One region of the Isoptericola nanjingensis genome, then DNA from elsewhere that is predicted to be linked to it. Evidence: predicted binding sites of a transcription regulator. Region 1 holds the regulator's gene; the other holds the start of a gene.
The links. Region 1 encodes HspR, which represses chaperone genes until heat shock. Its sites were predicted from a motif close to AAGTTGAGTCNNNNNGACTCAACTT; they were not measured.

Region 1 (8,648 bases):
TGGTACCACCCCGCCGTCGACGCCCTCGTCGAGGCCTTCGACGAGGGCCGCTCCCCCCACGCCGCCGCGCACCGGCTCGGCGCCGCGCGCGGGCGGGCCGGCGTCGGCCTGGGCGAGACGCTGGACGACGTCGAGTGCCTGTACCGCTCCGCCCACCGCCCGCCGGACCCCGACGCGATCCGCGCGGTCGCCGTCGGGTGGGTGCGAGGCCGGGACGCAGAGCCGGCCCTCGGCGCGCTGCGCGACCCCAGCTCGGGGCTGCCCACCCGCGAGTACCTGGCCGAGCGGCTGCGGGAGACGTACGGCGCCGCCGTCGGCGCGGACCAGGGCGCGCCGGACACGCACTGCCTCGTCGTCGTGGACGTCGCCGTCGACGGCCTCGCCCCGTGGGACCGCGCCGCACGCTCCGCGACCGTCGGCCGCGCCCTCGAGCAGGTCTTCGGGGAGGGTCATCCGATGGCCGCCCTCACGGACGGCGTGTTCACGGTGCTCGCGCGGCGCGACACGGGGGTGCCCGACCTGGCCAAGGCCACCCGCGGGGTGGTGGAGCGCAACGCCGCGCTCATGGGCCTCGGGGACGTGCTGAGGCGCCCCACCCGGGTGTGGGTGGAGCGCCTCCCGACGTCGCACGCCGCCGCCGTCGAGCTGCTGACGCAGCTGGCCCGCTAGCCGCCCCGGGGGCGCCCCGGGGATCGGGTCACTGCTGCGCGTACGTGAGGCAGTCGGCGTGGCTCTCGTCGTCGGGGCCGGGGCCGACGCGGATGGCCGACGCCGCGCACTCGAGGTCGGTGTTGTGGACGCAGTCGCCGCGCTGGCAGGCGCCCACGTGGGCGACGACCTTCTCGAGGCCGCCCTTGGAGCTCAGCGGGATGAACGTGGCGCACGCCGCGTCGCCGCTGTGCCCCGCGATCGTCACCGCCCCGGCGTGGCAGCCGTGGTCGTGGTTGTAGCCGCAGCCCTCGACCGTGCACTCGGTGACCTCGGGCATCTCCATCAGCGTGCTCATGGTGCGCTCCTCGCCGCTCGACGCCGGCTCTCGCCGCCTTCGACCACGATATTCCTCTCGCACGGAATTGCACAGTGAATGCGCGATCGAATTCGCGACGGGTCGAATAAGGAATGCCTTACCCATTGCCCCGAGAATTAGCGAAGAATTGCGTTGCGGAAAGTCGTCAGCCGCGGCGGTGCGGGCGCCACAGCACCAGCGCGCCCTCCTCGGCCTCGAGATCGGCCCGCTCCGCGCGGCGCACGCGCTGGCCGCGGCGCACGACGACGACGTCGCCCGTCGTGCCGGCCGTGAACACCCGGCCTCCGGGCTGCAGGGCGAGCGCCGCGAGCCGGCCCTCGAGCTGGGCGACGTGCTCCTGCAGGTCGAGGATGCGCCGGATCCCGGCGAGGTTGATGCCCTCCACCTGCGCGAGGCGCTGCACCTCGAGCAGCCGTGCGACGTCGCGCTGGGAGTAGCGCCGGCCGCGGCCGGCGGTGCGGCGCGGCGTGACCAGCCCGAGGCGGTCGTACTGCCGGAGCGTCTGCGGGTGCATGCCCGCGAGCCGGGCCGCCTGCGACACGGTCAGCACCGGCGCGTCCTCGGTGACCATCGCTACCTCCTCGCTCGGTGCCGCTCCTCGGTGCCGCCCCGGGCCGGTCGGCCCGCGCCCCGCCGCGGCGTCATTCCGCCGCGCGCTGCGCGAGCCCCGCCCGCACGTCCTCGTGGTCGCTCTCGGCGGCGAACGCCTCGAGCGCCTCCTTCGCCTTCTTGCTGAGCTTCTGCGGCACGGCCACCTGGACCGTGACCAGCAGGTCGCCCTGCGCCTTCGTGGTCCTGACGCCGCGGCCCTTGACCCGCAGCACCCGCCCGGTGGGCGTGCCGGCCGGCACCTTGAGCTTCACGGTGTGCCCGTCGAGCGTCGGCACCTCGACCGTCGTGCCCAGCGCGGCCTCCGCGAACGTCACCGGGACCGTCATGCGCAGGTTGGCGCCGTCGAGCGTGAACACCGGGTGCGGCGCGACGTGCACGGTGACCACGAGGTCGCCGGCGTCGCCGCCGCCCGAGCCCGGGCGCCCCTTGCCGCGGATGCGCAGCTTGCGGCCGTCGTTCACCCCGGCGGGGATCTTGGTCTTGACCTTGCGGCCGTCCACCGTGAACTCGACGGTGGCGCCCTCCACCGCCGTACGGAACGGCAGCGTGGTCTCGGCCGCGACGTCCGGGCCCCTCTGCGGCGTGGTGAAGCCGGCGCGCTGCCGGCCGCCGCGGAAGCCCCCCTGGCCGCCGAGCATGGAGCTGAGGATGTCCTCGAAGCCCCCGCCGCCCGCACCACCCTGGGGGTACTGCTGGTAGCGCACGTTCGGGCCGGCACCGCCGCCGAACATCGAGCCGAAGACGTCCTCGAACCCGTTGCCGCCGCCCCCGCCCGGGCCCGCCGCGAAGCGGGCGCCGCCGGCCATGGCGCGCACGGCGTCGTACTGCTGGCGCTGCTCGGAGTCGGACAGCACGGCGTACGCCTCGCCGATCTCCTTGAACTTCGCCTCCGCCGACGCGTCGCCCGGGTTCTGGTCCGGGTGGTACTGGCGCGCGAGCTTGCGGTACGCCTTCTTGATGGCCGCGTCGTCCGCGTCCTTGGGGACGCCGAGAGCGGAGTAGAAGTCCTTCTCGATCCAGTCCTGACCTGTCACGACGCCCTCCTTCCTGTCATTGTCCGCGAGATCGACCCGCCCGTCGTGAGTTCGACCCTGGGCAGGTCGGTCTCACGACGGGCAGGTCGATCTCGCGGATGGTGTCACTCGGGGCCGACGACGCCCACGCGGGCGGCGCGGACGACCCGGTCGCCGATGCGGTAGCCGGGCTCGACCACCATCGCGACGGTGGTCACCGTCGCCTCGGGGTCCACGTTGTGCATGAGCGCCTCGTGGACGTTGGGGTCGAACTCCTCCCCGACCGCGCCGAACCGCTCGATGCCGAACCTCGCCAGCGACGCGTCGAGCTTCTCCGCGATGGCCGCCATGGGCCCGCTCAGCTCGGCGTGCTGCTTGGCGCGCTCGATGTCGTCGAGCACCGGCAGCAGCGCGGCGAGCACGTCCTGCGTGCCCTGGGTCCGCGCCGCCTCCTGGTCGCGCAGCGACCGGTTGCGGTAGTTCGTGAACGACGCCCGCTCGCGCTGCAGCGCGTCCAGGTGCTGGGCCGCCTCCGCCTTCGCCGCCAGGACCTCGGCGCTCTCGGCGGCCTCGCCCTCGGGCTCGAAGTCGAGCGCCGCGAGCGGGTCGACGCCCTCGGGCTCGCCCTGGTCGCCGGCGGCGCCGGACGCCTCCCGGGCCTCCCCGGACGTCGGGTCGACCTTCCGCTTGTCCGTGAAGCTGAACGGGGTTTCCCCCGAGCCCTCGGGCTCGGGGGTCCCCTGCGTGTTCTCGTCCGTCACTTCTTGTCGTCCTCGTCGTCGACGATCTCGGCGTCGACCACGTCCTCGTCGGGGGCGGACGTCGCGCCCGCGGCAGCGGCCGCGTCGTCCTCCGCCGCCGGGGTGTCGCCCGCGGCCTGCTCCTGCTCGGCCGTGGCGTAGAGCGCCTGGCCGATCTTCTGCGAGGACGCGCCGAGCTTCTCGTACGCGGCCTTCACCGCGTCGGCGTCCTCGCCCTCCAGGGCGGTCTTGACGCCGGCGATGTCGGCCTCGACCTCGGTCACGACCTCGGCGGGGAGCTTGTCGCGGTTGTCCGCGATCTGCTTCTCCATCGAGTACGCGAAGGCCTCGGCCTGGTTGCGGGTCTCCGCCTCCTCGCGACGCTTCTTGTCCTCGGCGGCGTGCTCCTCGGCGTCCTTCACCATGCGGTCGATGTCCTCCTTGGGGAGGGCCGACCCGCCGGTGATCTTCATCGACTGCTCGGTGCCCGTGCCGCGGTCCTTGGCGGACACGTGCACGATGCCGTTCGCGTCGATGTCGAAGGTGACCTCGATCTGCGGGACGCCGCGCGGCGCCGGGGCGATGCCGGTGAGCTCGAACGTGCCCAGCGGCTTGTTGTCGCGGGTGAACTCGCGCTCGCCCTGGAAGACCTGGATCGCCACGGACGGCTGGTTGTCCTCCGCCGTGGAGAAGATCTCGCTGCGCTTGGTCGGGATGGCCGTGTTGCGCTCGATGAGCTTGGTCATCACGCCGCCCTTGGTCTCGATGCCGAGGGACAGCGGGGTGACGTCGATGAGCAGCACGTCCTTGCGCTCGCCGCCGATGACGCCGGCCTGCAGGGCCGCGCCCACGGCGACGACCTCGTCCGGGTTGACGCCCTTGTTGGGCTCGCGACCACCGGTGAGCTCCTTGACGACCTCGGTCACGGCCGGCATGCGGGTGGAACCACCCACGAGCACGACGTGGTCGATGTCGGAGACCGAGATGCCGGCGTCGCGGATGACCGCGTGGAACGGCGCCTTGGTGCGGTCGATGAGGTCCTGCGTCATCTGCTGGAACTGCGCCCGCGTGAGCTTCTCGTCCAGGTGGACGGGGCCGTTCTCGCTCATCGACAGGTACTGCATCGAGATGCTGGTGCTCGTCGCGGACGAGAGCTCCTTCTTGGCCTGCTCGGCCGCCTCGCGCAGACGCTGCAGGGCGATCTTGTCCTTGGACAGGTCGACGCCCGCGCTGTTCTTCACCTGCTTGATGAGGTGGTCCACGATGCGCTGGTCCCAGTCGTCGCCGCCGAGGCGGTTGTCGCCGGACGTGGCGCGCACCTGGATGGTGGAGAAGTCGTCCTCGTCCTTGCCGACCTCGAGGAGCGAGACGTCGAACGTGCCGCCGCCCAGGTCGAAGACCAGGATGAGCTCGTCCTCCTTGCCCTTCTCCAGGCCGTAGGCGAGAGCCGCCGCGGTGGGCTCGTTGACGATGCGGGTCACGTTGAGGCCCGCGATCTGGCCGGCGTCCTTGGTCGCCTGGCGCTCGGCGTCGTTGAAGTACGCCGGGACGGTGATGACCGCGTCGGTGACGGGCTCGCCCAGGTACTCCTCGGCGTCGCGCTTGAGCTTGCCGAGCACGCGCGCGGAGATCTCCTGCGCGGTGTACTTCTTGTCGTCGATCTCGACCGACCAGTCGGTGCCCATGTGGCGCTTGACCGACGAGATGGTGCGGTCGACGTTGGTGACCGCCTGACGCTTGGCCACCTCACCGACGAGGACCTCGCCGGTCTTGGAGAACGCGACGACGGACGGCGTCGTGCGCGACCCCTCCGCGTTCGCGATGACGGTGGGCTCGCCGCCCTCCAGGACGGCGACCACCGAGTTGGTGGTACCCAGGTCGATACCGACTGCTCGAGCCATGTGTGCTGCCTCCATGCGTACGTCCGGGCGCCTGTGCACCCGAGGTTGAGTCAACTGCACTCAACGTAAATCTCGGCCTCCCCGCCTCGCAAACCGCGGGCGCCAAAGTTGAGTCTGCTTGGCTCAACCTTGCTCGGGGCGTCGATATTCCCGCAGGCAGACCCCGCTGTTCGCTGTGAGCGAACAGCGGGGCGGATGCTCCGGCCGGCTCGCGCTCAGATCAGCTCGACGCGGTCGGCCTGCGGCCCGCGGTCGCTCTGGCGCACCTTGAACCGGACCCGGTCGCCCTCTTCCAGGTACTCGCCGCCCTGCACGACCGACACGTGCACGAACAGGTCCGCGCCCCCCGCGTCGGGGGTGATGAAGCCGAAGCCGCGGTCCGCGTCGTAGCGCGCGACGGTGCCCTCACCGCCGCGCACCGGACCGCCGGACGCCGCGGGACGGCCCGACCGGCCACGGTCCCCCCGGTCACGGTCACGCCCGGTGGCCCCGTGCGCGCCCCCGGAGCCGCGCACGAGCCGCACGTCGCGGGCGTTCGGCCCCTTGTCGCCGTCGACGACGTCGAACGTCACGCGCGCGCCCTCGGCCAGCGAGCTCAAGCCCGGGCCGAGCGCGTTGACGTGGACGAAGAGGTCCGCGCCGCCCGCGTCAGGGGCGATGAACCCGAAGCCCTTGGTGTCGTCGAACCAGGAGACGGTGCCGTCCCCGCCGTCGGAGGCCGGCCGCGCCGCCTCCGACGCGAGCGGCAGCAGGTGGTCCGCCTGCGGACCCTTCTCCCCCTCGACGACCATGAACGCGACCCGCTGGCCCTCCGCGATCACCCCGCCCCCGACGATCGCCGAGCTGTGCACGAAGATCTCGACGCCGCCGTCGTCGGGCGTGACGAAGCCGTACCCCTTGGTCGGCTCGTACCAGTTCACGGTGCCGAGCACGCCCACCGGGGCGTCGGCGGCCCGGTCGCCCGTGACCCGGACGCGTCGCGCCTGCGGGCCACGGTCGCCCTCGCCCACCTCGAACTCGACGGTCTGCCCCTCGCGGAGCTGCTTCGGCCCGTCCTCGCCGACGATCTCGGACGCGTGCACGAAGAGGTCCTCGGCCTCGTTCCCGAGGTCGATGAAGCCGAACCCGCGGTCGGCGTCGAACCATCGGACTGTTCCCTGGGGCACCTGGTACTCCTCGTCTTGGCAGATAGTGCTCCCCCCAGTGTCGCGCGGAGAACGGTCACGGCAAGAATCGCCGGGCCTGTGGTGGGATCGCCCCATGCACCCCGAGTCCGCCGAGGAGTACTACGCCCGCGTCGCCGCGCAGACCGGCCCGGACGGGCGGCTGCCGGTCGCCGTCGAGGAGATGCCCGGCTGGGACATCTACCCGTACGAGGCGGACTCCCTCCGGATGAAGCCCCTGCGCCCGCTGGCCGACGCCGAGCCGCCGCGGCGCGGCGAGGATCCCGCCGACTGCTGGTGCGCCGGGACCCCCGAGGAACGGACGGCCCGGTTCGAGGGCTGGGTCTGGCGCAACGAGCGGTGGGTGCTCACGGCGGACCTCGCGCAGAGCCTGCCCGTGTTCCTCACCCTGGTGCCCGTCGCCCCGCACTGCGACCTGCCGTCGGTGCCCGCGGACCTCGCGGCCGAGATGGGGCAGCTGATCGTCGCGGTGTCGGCCGCCGTCGAGGCGCTGCCGAGCGTGGGCCGCGTGCAGCTCGCCAAGTGGGGCGACGGCGGGGCGCACCTGCACCTGGCGTTCCTCGGCAGGCCCGCCCGGGTGCTGCAGCTCCGCGGGTCGCCGCTGCTGGACTGGGCGGAGAACCTGCCCGACGTGCCGGCCGACGTCCTGCGCGCCAACGCCGCCGCCGTGGCGGCGCACCTGGTGGCCGCGCTCGGCGGCGAGGCCGGCACCCGGGACGGCTGACCCGGCCGGGAACGGTCAGCGGCGCCGGGTCCGCCCGAGGCGGGCGCCGGTACCGAAGTACTCGCGGAACACGTAGAGGGCCGGCGACCACGCGCCCGTGTCGACGTGCCCGGTGACGGTGTCCACGACGGCCCGGTCCGCGTGGACCGCGCGCACGTAGACCTCGACGATGCGGAAGTCCTCGCCGTCAGGACCCGCGGGGGCGTGGACCGCCTGCACCTCCGCCTCGCACTGGATCGCGCACTCGGCGATGCGCGGCGGGCGCACCAGCGTGGACGGCTGCGCGGTGAAGCCGCCCGGTGTCCACTTGTCCCCCGCGCTGCGGAAGCGGCCCTCCTTGTGCGGCGGGAGCGGGTCGCTGCCGCTGAACAACGCGATCGCCTCCACCTGCGACCAGCGGTCGGCGTGCGGGAAGTTGACCACGCACTCCCCCTCGCGCTCGAGGTTCGCGAGCGTCTGCGAGCCGGCGCCCCAGCCCAGCACGACCGTGCGCCCCAGCGTCCAGGCCGACGACATCGGGCCGATGTTCGCCGACCCGTCGGGGCTGGTCGTGGTGACCAGCGCGATCGGGGTGCCGACGTACAGCACCGGTGGGTCGATGGTCACGTGCGACGACGGGGCGCCCTGGGGCCCGGGGTCTCGCACGGAGGCAGCGGCGGTCTGGCTCATGCCCCCAGCATCGGGGCGGGACGCTTCGGCCCCCGCCGAACCGTCAGAGCGCCTTGCGCATCTGCTGCGTGACGACGGCGTACCCGGCGGAGTCGTACAGCGCGACGGCGGCGGCGTTGCGGCCGAAGACGTTCAGCTCCAGCGCGGTGGCGCCCGCCTGCCGGGCGGCGTCCTCCGTCGCCTCCAGCAGCGCGCGCCCCAGGCCCTGGCCCCGTCGCGACTCGACGACCTCGATGTCGTAGAGGAACGCGATCCCCGCCGTCCCGTGCGGCGGGTCCAGCGCCACCCAGGAGCGCCCGACCGGCTCGCCGACGGCGTCGACGGCGAGGCGGACGAGCATCCGTTCGGTCGCCGGCCCCTGCGGCAGGAGCGCTGCGGACTCGTCGCGGGCCCGCCGCACCGCGCCCTCGTACGGCCAGCGGCCCGCGGCGACCTGCTCCGCCGCGTAGTCCGCCGCCAGGGCGTCCTGCCACTCGTCGAACTCGGCCGGGGTCATCGGGCGCAGCGTCACCGTCGTCATGGACGCATGCTGGCACCGTTCCCGCGTCGACGTCGTCCCTGGTGTCCGCTCAGGGCCGGGACACGACACCGGGCACCACGTCGTGGCCGCCGTTCAGTCGTCGACCGGCTCTCCTGTCGGGTCGTGCGCGACGACGGCGTCGAGCTGCGCGCCGCCGACGGGCTCGCGCCGCCAGTCCACGAGCCGCCAGCCGGACTCCGGGTCGCCCTCGACCTCGATGAGGCCGGTGTTGGCGAGCGGGGTGTGCGCCAGCTCCTC
Region 2 (8,648 bases), on a different contig from region 1:
TGAGCCGCTCGCCGATGACGTCCTCCATGTGCAGGAGCTTCTCCGACTCGCCCTGCAGCAGGCGCCCGGCGGGGATGCCGGTCCAGGCGGAGACCACCTCGGCGATCTCGTCGGAGCCCACCTTGTCGGCGATCATCGGCGCCTCGTGCGCGGCTGCCTCGTCGGCCCCCTGCGACGCCTCGGCCTGCTCGGCGTCGGCGAGCTCGCGCTCGACCTGCGGGATCTCCCCGTACAGCAGGCGCGCGGCGGACTCGAGGTCGCCCTCGCGCTGCAGCCGGTCGGACTCGGTGCGCAGCTCGTCGATGCGGGCGCGCAGGTCGCCGACGCGGTTGTGGCCGGCCTTCTCCGACTCCCACCGCGCGGTGAGCGCGGCCAGCCTCTCGCGCGTGTCGGCGAGGTCGGCCCGCAGCCGCTCGAGGCGCTCGGTGGAGGCGGCGTCGTCGGACTCCTTGAGCACGACCTCCTCCATCTCGAGGCGCGTGACGACGCGCTGCAGCTCGTCGATCTCGACCGGCGAGGAGTCCATCTCCATGCGCAGGCGCGACGCCGCCTCGTCGACGAGGTCGATCGCCTTGTCGGGCAGCTGGCGGCCGGTGATGTACCGGTCGGACAGCGCGGCGGCGGCCACGAGCGCGGAGTCGGCGATCGTCACCTTGTGGTGCGCCTCGTACCGCTCCTTGAGCCCGCGCAGGATCGCGACCGTGTCCTCCACGGACGGCTCGCCGACGAACACCTGCTGGAACCGGCGCTCGAGGGCCGGGTCCTTCTCGATGTGCTCGCGGTACTCGTCGAGGGTCGTGGCGCCGACCAGGCGCAGCTCGCCGCGGGCGAGCATCGGCTTGAGCATGTTGCCCGCGTCCATGGCGCCCTCGCCGCCGGCGCCCGCGCCGACGACGGTGTGCAGCTCGTCGATGAAGGTGACGACCTCGCCGTCGGACGCGGTGATCTCCTCGAGCACGGCCTTGAGCCGCTCCTCGAACTCGCCGCGGTACTTGGCGCCCGCGACCATGCCCGCCAGGTCGAGCGCGACGAGGCGCTTGCCCTGCAGGGACGTCGGGACGTCGCCCGCGACGATGCGCTGGGCCAGGCCCTCGACGACGGCGGTCTTGCCGACGCCGGGCTCGCCGATGAGCACGGGGTTGTTCTTGGTACGGCGGCTGAGCACCTGCACGACGCGGCGGATCTCGGAGTCGCGGCCGATGACCGGGTCGAGCTGGCCGTCGCGGGCGCGCTGCGTGAGGTCGCTGCCGTACTGCTCCAGCGCCTTGTACGTGCCCTCGGGGTTGGGGCTGGTGACGCGGGACGAGCCGCGGACGGCGGGCAGCGCGGCGCGCAGGGCGTCGGCGGTCGCGCCCGCCTCGGTCAGCGCCTGGGCGGCGGCGGACTGCCCGGCGGCGAGCGCGACGAGCAGGTGCTCCGTCGAGACGTACTCGTCGCCGAGCGCCTCGGCCTCCTTGGCTGCGTTCTCCAGCACGGCGCTCGTCGCGCGCGACGGCGCGGGCTGCGCGACGGCGGACCCGCTCGCCTGCGGCAGGGCGACGAGGGCCGCGCGGGCGCGCTGGCCGATCTGCTGGGTGTTCGCGCCGACGGCGTCGAGCAGGCCGACGGCGACGCCGCCCGACTGCTGGAGCAGCGCCTGCAGCAGGTGCACGGGCTCGAGCTGGGGGTTGCCCGCGGCCGACGCCGACTGGACGGCGTCGCCGAGCGCCTGCTGCGACATGGTCGTGAGCTTGATGTCCATGGGACCTCCGGGATGACGTGCGATGACACGGGAGAACGTCTGTCGGGGGAACGCCGCCAAAGTTGAGTGTATTCCGCTCAACTTTGATCGCAAGCCGCCCGGGGCGCCGGGTGGCTCGCGGACGGCCGCTGCGGGATGCTGGGCCGGTGACCACTCCAGCCCGCGGCCCCGTGCGCCGCCTCCGCACCGCGATCGCGGCGGTCCTGGCCGCCGTCGGCCTCCTCGCCCTCGCCGGGTGCATGAAGGTCGACATGGACATGACGCTGTCGGAGGACGACACCGTCTCCGGCTCGATCGTCATGGCCGTCTCCAACAGCCTCGCCGAGACCATGGGGATGGAGCCGGGCGAGCTGTGGAAGCAGGCGGGCGGGGAGCTGTCCCAGAACCTGCCCGAGGGCACGTCCCAGGAGCCGTACTCCGACGACGAGTACACCGGCACCCGGTACACCTTCACCGACGCCCCGATCAGCCAGATCTCGGGCGAGGGCGGCGAGGACCTCACCATCACCCGCGACGGCGACAACTACGTCGTCGACGGCACCATGAACCTCTCCGAGGGTGCCGACCAGCTGAAGTCTCTGCCGCAGAACGTCCAGGACGCCTTCGACGTCAGCCTCGCCATCACCTTCCCCGGCCCGGTCAGCGACGCCACCGGCGCCATCGACGGCAACACCGTCACCTGGACGCCGAAGGTCGGCGAGAACGCCGAGATCCACGCCGTCGGCGTAGCCACCGCGGGCAGCAGCTTCCCGTGGTGGATCGTCGGGCTCGTCGTCGGGCTGGTCGTCATCGGCCTCGTCGTGTGGTTCGTCGTGCGGAACAACCGCCGCCCCGCCCCGGTCACGGGCACCGCGGCGGGCGACACCGCCCTCGCCGCGCAGGCCGCCCCCGGGGCCGTCCCCGCCGCCGGTCCGACGCCGGAGGAGCAGGTCTTCGGCGCGCCCGCGGCTCCGCCCGCCGCACCGTACACCGGCCCGGTCGCCGAACCGCTCGAGCCGGAGGCCGCGCCCGAGGCCGCCACGCCCGCCGGCCCCACGACCGGACCCGTCGCGGAGCCGCTGGAGCCCGGCCGCCCGGGCGAGGAGGACACCGTCCGGCAGGAGCCCGTCGGCGACGCCACCGCGCCCGAGCCCGACGTCGAGCCCGACGTCACGGGCACGACCGGCGACCGCCCCGGCGACGAGGACCGCCCGTCCGGTCCCGCGCAGGGTGCCTGACGCGCCGACCGCGCCACGCCCCGAGCCCGGGGCGTGGCGCGAGGACGTCCTCGGCCCGGAGTTCCGGGCGCGCACGCTGCCGCTGCCCGGCGGCGCGGAGGCCGTGCTGGTGCGGCACGTGCCGTCCACGCCGGACGACGACGGCGCGCCGGGCCCTCAGGGCGTCGCGCGCACGGCGGTGCTGTCCGTGCACGGGTTCGTCGACTACTTCTTCCACCCGCACGTCGCGCGCGCTGTCGCCGCCCGCGGGCACGCGTTCTACGCCGTCGACCTGCGCGGCCACGGGCGGGCGCTGGCCGCGCACGTCGCCGCCGGGCGCGACCCCAACCTCGTGGACGACCTGGCGCTGTACGCCCAGGACCTCGACGCCGCGGCCGCCGTCGTGCGCGCTGCGGGACACGAGCGGCTGGTGGTGCTCGGGCACTCCACGGGCGGCCTGGTCGCGCCCCTGTGGGCGAACGCCCGCCCCTGCCGCGCGGACGCGCTCGTGCTCAACAGCCCGTGGCTGGAGCTCAACGAGAGCTGGCTGATGCGCGGCCCGGCGACCTGGGCGATCGACGTCGTCGGGCGCGTCGCGCCACGGCTGGCCGTGGGCTCCGTCGGCGAGCACTACGGCGCCGCGCTGCACCACGAGACCGGCGGGGAGTGGGACTACGACCTGGCCTGGAAGCCGCACGCCGGCTTCCCCGCCCGCGCCGGGTGGCTGCGCTCCGTGCGCCGCGCGCAGCACCGGGTGGCCCGCGGGCTGGGCCTCACGATCCCGGTCCTCGTGCTCGCGTCCGACCGGTCCGGTCCGGCCCGGTCGTGGCACGACGAGCTGGTCACCACGGACTCCGTGCTGGACGTCGCGCACATCCGCGACCGGGCGCCCCGCCTGGGCAGCGACGTCACCGTGCGGACGGTCGCCGGCGGCGCGCACGATCTCGCCCTCTCGCCGCAGCCCGCCCGCGACACGTACCTCACCACCGTGCTGGACTGGATCGAGGCGCTCCCCTAGCGCCCACGGTCGTGTCCGATTCCCGCTAGCCCGCCGTCGGTGGACCGCGTGAGGATGGGGGCATGACGACGACGGCCCACCCCGACGCGCGGGAGTTCGAGGAGCGGTACCGCGCCATCGCCGCGCGGGACACCCGGTTCGACGGGCAGTTCTTCACGGCGGTCAGCTCCACGGGCATCTACTGCCGCCCGTCCTGCCCGGCGCGCACGCCGAAGCCGGAGAACGTCACCTTCTACCTCACCTCGGCGGCCGCGCACGAGGCTGGCTACCGCGCCTGCAAGCGGTGCCTGCCCGAGGCCGCGCCCGGCACCCCGGCCTGGGACCTGCGGCGCGACCTCGCCGGACGGGCGATGCGCCTCATCGCCGACGGCGTCGTGGACCGCGAGGGCACGGACGGGCTCGCGGCCCACCTCGGGTACAGCGCCCGGCAGGTGCACCGCCTGCTCACCGCCGAGCTCGGCGCCGGCCCGCTCGCCCTGGCCCGCGCGCAGCGGGCCCAGACCGCGAGGAGTCTCGTCGTCGGCACCGACCTGCCGCTCGCGGACGTCGCCTTCGCGGCCGGGTTCGGCTCCATCCGGCAGTTCAACGACACGATGACCGAGGTCTTCGCCGTCGCGCCGAGCGAGCTGCGCGCCCGCGCGCGCCGCCGCCCCCCGGCCTTCCGGCACGGGATCTCCCTCGCCGGGGGACCCGGTCCCGCGGCGGATCGGGGCGACGTCGCGCGCGTCCGCCTCGACCTGGAGCTGCCGGTGCGCGAGCCGTTCGACGCCCGCGGCGTCGTCGCGTTCCTCGCGGCGCGCGCCGTCGACGGCGTGGAGGTCGCGGACCTCGACGGCGACGACGTGCGCTACGCCCGTACGCTGCTGCTCCCCCACGGACCCGGCGCGGCGGAGGTCCTGGCCGGGCCGGGCGTGGGGCCCGGCCGGGTCGCCGTGTGCCTGGAGCTCGCGTCAGCCGCCGACGTCTCGGTGGCGGTGGCCCGCCTGCGCCGGCTGCTCGACCTGGACGCCGACCCGGCCGCCGTCGACACGGCCCTCGCCGACGACCCGGCCCTGGCGCCGCTCGTCGCCCGCAGGCCCGGCCTGCGCCTGCCCGGCACGGTGGACCCGCACGAGATCGTGGTGCGCGCCATCGTCGGGCAGCAGATCAGCGTGGCCGCCGCGCGGACGCACCTCGGCCGGCTCGCCGCCGGCGCGGGCACCCCGTACGCCTCCGCGGTCCCCGGGCTCACGCGCCTGTTCCCGACGGCGGCCCAGGTCGCGACCGCGGCGGCGGAGCACCTGCGCCTGCCCGCGCGGTCCGTCGCGACGGTCGTCGACACCGCCGGCGCCCTCGACGACGGCACCCTCGCCGTCGGGGTGGGCGACGACGGCGACGCGCTGCGCACCGCGCTCGTCGCGCGCCGCGGGATCGGACCGTGGACGGCCGCCTACGTGGCGATGCGCGTGCTGCGCGACCCGGACTCCTGGCTCGACGGCGACGTCGCGCTCCTTGCGGGCGCGGCCGCGGCCGGCGTCGACCTGGGCCTGCCCGACGACGCCCCGCGCGCGGCCCGGTCGCGCGCGCTCGCCGCCCGCGCCGGGCGTTGGGCGCCGTGGCGCTCGTACGCCGCCCTGCACCTGTGGCGCGCCGCCCTCCCGCCGACCAGGCAGTGACGCACGTTCTCAGCCCGCACCCCGAGCTCGAGCGCAGGCTCGGCACCCGACCTCCCGGAGGAACCATGTCCGCCCGCACCACCACCCTCAGCACCCCCGACGGTCCGTTCACCGTCGTCGTCGACCCGGACGGCACGGTCCTCGCGTCCGGCTGGACGACGGACGCCGACGCCCTGGTCGGTCTCGTCCACCCCGACGTCCGGCCCACGGCCACGACGCCCGTGCCCGACGACGACCCCGCGGTCGCCTCTGCCGTCGCCGCGGTCCGCGCCTACTACGCGGGGGACGTGCGCGCGATCGACGCCGTCCCCGTCCGCCAGGTCTCCGGCCCGTACCGCGCGCACGCGTGGGACGTGCTGCGCACCGTCGACGCCGGGGACCCCGTGACGTACACCCGCTACGCGGAGCTGTCCGGCCGCCCTGCGGCCGTCCGCGCGGCGGCCGGCGCGTGCGCGATGAACGCCGCCGCCCTGTTCGTCCCGTGCCACCGGGTGCTGCGGACCGACGGCAGCCTCGGCGGCTTCCGCTACGGCCTCGACGTCAAGCGCAGCCTGCTCGCCCACGAGGCCCGCCACGCCGGCTGAGCCCGCGACCCGCGACCCGCGACGACGTCAGAGCGACGGCTCCTCCGGCGTGGACACGGTGAACACCGCGCCGGCGATGACCGGCACCCGCGTCGCCGCCCGCTCGAGGTCGTCCAGGCGCCGCGCGACGGTCTCCTCCGGCTCGTTGCCGCTGAGGTCGACGCTCGCCACCAGGTACAGCGATCGCGGCCCCACGTACTCGAGCCGCAGGTAGGTGACCCGCTCCACCTGCGGCATCGTGACGAGGTGCGCGAGCACGGCGGACCGGGTCTCGGGCCGGGCCGCCTCGCCGACGAGGAAGCGGCGGTTGCGGTCCACGAGCACCAGGGAGACGACGGCCAGCACGACGCCGACGACGATCGAGCCGACGGCGTCGGGCACGGGCGACCCGGTGAGCTGGTGCGCGAGCACGCCCCCGAACGCGACGACGAGGCCGACGAGCGCGGCGGCGTCCTCCGCATAGACGGCGCGCAGCGTGGGGTCGGAGGTGACGAGCACGTGGTGCAGGACGTCGTGCTCGGCCTTCTTCGCCTCGGCCCGCGCCTGCCGGCTGGCCTGCAGGAACGAGATCCCCTCGAGCACGAACGCGATGCCGAGCACGGCGTACGCGACGCCGAAGTCGCTCGCGGGCTCGGGGTGCACCAGCTCCTGGATGCCGTGCGTGATGGACACGCCGGCGCCGACGGCGAACAGCCCGATGGCGGCGAACATCGACCACACGTAGGCCTCGCGGCCGAAGCCGAGCGGGTGCTCGCGGTCGGCGGGGCGGCGCGAGCGGCGGTCGGCGACGAAGAGGAACACCTCGTTCCCGGTGTCCGCCCAGGAGTGCACGGCCTCCGCCAGCATCGACGCCGACCCGGTGACGACCGCCGCCACCGACTTCGCGACGGCCACGAACGCGTTCGCGGCGAACGCCACGACGACCGTGAGGGTGCTCTCGCCGCCGGAGTGCGCGTCCTGCACGACGCGCGGGCTGGCGAGGGGCTCCGGCGGCGCGGCGGCGGGATCGGTCTCCGCGGGGTGCGCGAGAGCGGCGAACGGGTCGGGCGCGGCGGCGGGGTCGGGCTCGGCTGGTGCCATGCGCCCGGTCTATCAGCCGCGGGTCAGTCGGGCTCGCCGAACTCGTTGGGGCGCAGGTCGTCGGGGTCGACCTTGCCCGTGCGGAACCCCGCGCGGCCCACCATGTGCGCGGCGACGGGCGACGTGACGAGCTGGAACGCGACGACCAGCACGAGCATCGCGACGGCCGACCAGCTGCGCACCCGGAGCGCGAGCGCCGTGAGCAGGAGGATGAGGCCCAGCACCTGCGGCTTCGTGACGGTGTGCATGCGGGCCAGCAGGGACGGGAAGCGCACGAGGCCCAGCCCGGCGCCGAGCGTCAGGAACGCGCCGGCGAGCAGGCAGACCGCGGCGACGGTGTCGGCGACCGTCGTCCACACCCCCGGGTCGACGTGGGTCATCGCTGGCCACCCTCCGCGCTCTCGGCGTCGTCCTCGGCATCGACGCGCGCCCCGTCGCGCTGCTCGTGCCGTTGTTCCCCGCGCGGCACGTCGGCGGCGCGCGCCTGGGCGGCGACCTCCTCGCGCGTGCGCACGCGGCCCTCGCCCTCCGGCTCCTTCGCGGCGAACCGGGCCATCGTCACCGAGCCCACGAAGCCCACCATCGACAGCGCGACGAGGATCGGGATGGTCTCCGTGCGCCGCGACCAGATGGCCTCGATCGCGATGGCGCACACCAGGGTGACGGTGAGCGTGTCCAGCGCGACCGCCCGGTCGAGCATCGACGGGCCCCGCTCCACACGCACGAGCGCGAGCAGCGCGGCGACGGCCACGAGCACGGCGGCCGCGATCACGGCGGCGAGCATCATGCGTCCTCCCCTCGCCCGGGCGCCAGGCCGCACCGGGACAGCACGGCGTCGCTGGCGAAGGCCCGCAGCACCCGCTCCTCGAGCGCCAGCGTGTCGCGGCGCACGGCCTCCGCGCCGCCGGACGCGTCGATGTCGAGCACGTGCAGGTAGACGACGCCGGTGCTGCGGCGCGCCTCGACGACCAGCGACCCCGGCACCAGCGACGACATCACGGCCGTGATGGTGAGGTACGCGTCCTCGGGGTTGCGCAGGCGGACGGCGACGATGGCGCCGTGCGGCGTCGGGCCCGGCCGGACCGCCTTCCACGCCACCTCGAACGACGCGACGAACAGGTCGGAGACGAACCTCGCCGCGAGGACCACGGTCCGCCACGGCCGCACCGTGCCGCGCATGTCGATGGCCGGCAGCGGGAACATCGTGACCACCGCTCCGGCGATGACGGCGCCGGCGATGACGTTGGCCCATGACAGGTCGCCCCACAGCAGCACCCACACGACGGTGAGCAGCAGGAGCGCGTGCCACTGCGAGCCCAGCCGCCGCAGCAGATAGGCGGGTCGGCGCGACTGCGGGCTCATCCGTGCCCACCC

Region 2: a site for HspR is predicted at 1,801-1,825, ahead of ACQP6G_RS16255 (LppM family (lipo)protein). Genes of this name have one in related genera too.

Annotation. Positions count from the first base shown of each region.
Region 1 covers NZ_JBNOZL010000009.1:94,878-103,525, reverse strand. Annotated here, with positions in the region: gene ACQP6G_RS18370 (hypothetical protein) at 1-669, shown strand, start outside; gene ACQP6G_RS18365 (DUF1540 domain-containing protein) at 698-1,006, opposite strand; gene ACQP6G_RS18360 (heat shock protein transcriptional repressor HspR) at 1,173-1,598, opposite strand; gene ACQP6G_RS18355 (DnaJ C-terminal domain-containing protein) at 1,669-2,673, opposite strand; gene grpE (nucleotide exchange factor GrpE) at 2,778-3,413, opposite strand; gene dnaK (molecular chaperone DnaK) at 3,410-5,293, opposite strand; gene ACQP6G_RS18340 (cold-shock protein) at 5,509-6,459, opposite strand; gene ACQP6G_RS18335 (hypothetical protein) at 6,554-7,201, shown strand; gene ACQP6G_RS18330 (flavin reductase family protein) at 7,217-7,870, opposite strand; gene ACQP6G_RS18325 (GNAT family N-acetyltransferase) at 7,914-8,390, opposite strand; gene ACQP6G_RS18320 (histidine phosphatase family protein) at 8,484-8,648, opposite strand, start outside.
Region 2 covers NZ_JBNOZL010000007.1:384,047-392,694, reverse strand. Annotated here, with positions in the region: gene clpB (ATP-dependent chaperone ClpB) at 1-1,741, opposite strand, end outside; gene ACQP6G_RS16255 (LppM family (lipo)protein) at 1,888-2,958, shown strand; gene ACQP6G_RS16250 (alpha/beta hydrolase) at 2,951-3,955, shown strand; gene ACQP6G_RS16245 (AlkA N-terminal domain-containing protein) at 4,018-5,610, shown strand; gene ACQP6G_RS16240 (methylated-DNA--[protein]-cysteine S-methyltransferase) at 5,676-6,194, shown strand; gene ACQP6G_RS16235 (cation diffusion facilitator family transporter) at 6,222-7,274, opposite strand; gene mnhG (monovalent cation/H(+) antiporter subunit G) at 7,298-7,654, opposite strand; gene ACQP6G_RS16225 (MrpF/PhaF family protein) at 7,651-8,061, opposite strand; gene ACQP6G_RS16220 (Na+/H+ antiporter subunit E) at 8,058-8,636, opposite strand; gene ACQP6G_RS16215 (Na+/H+ antiporter subunit D) at 8,633-8,648, opposite strand, start outside.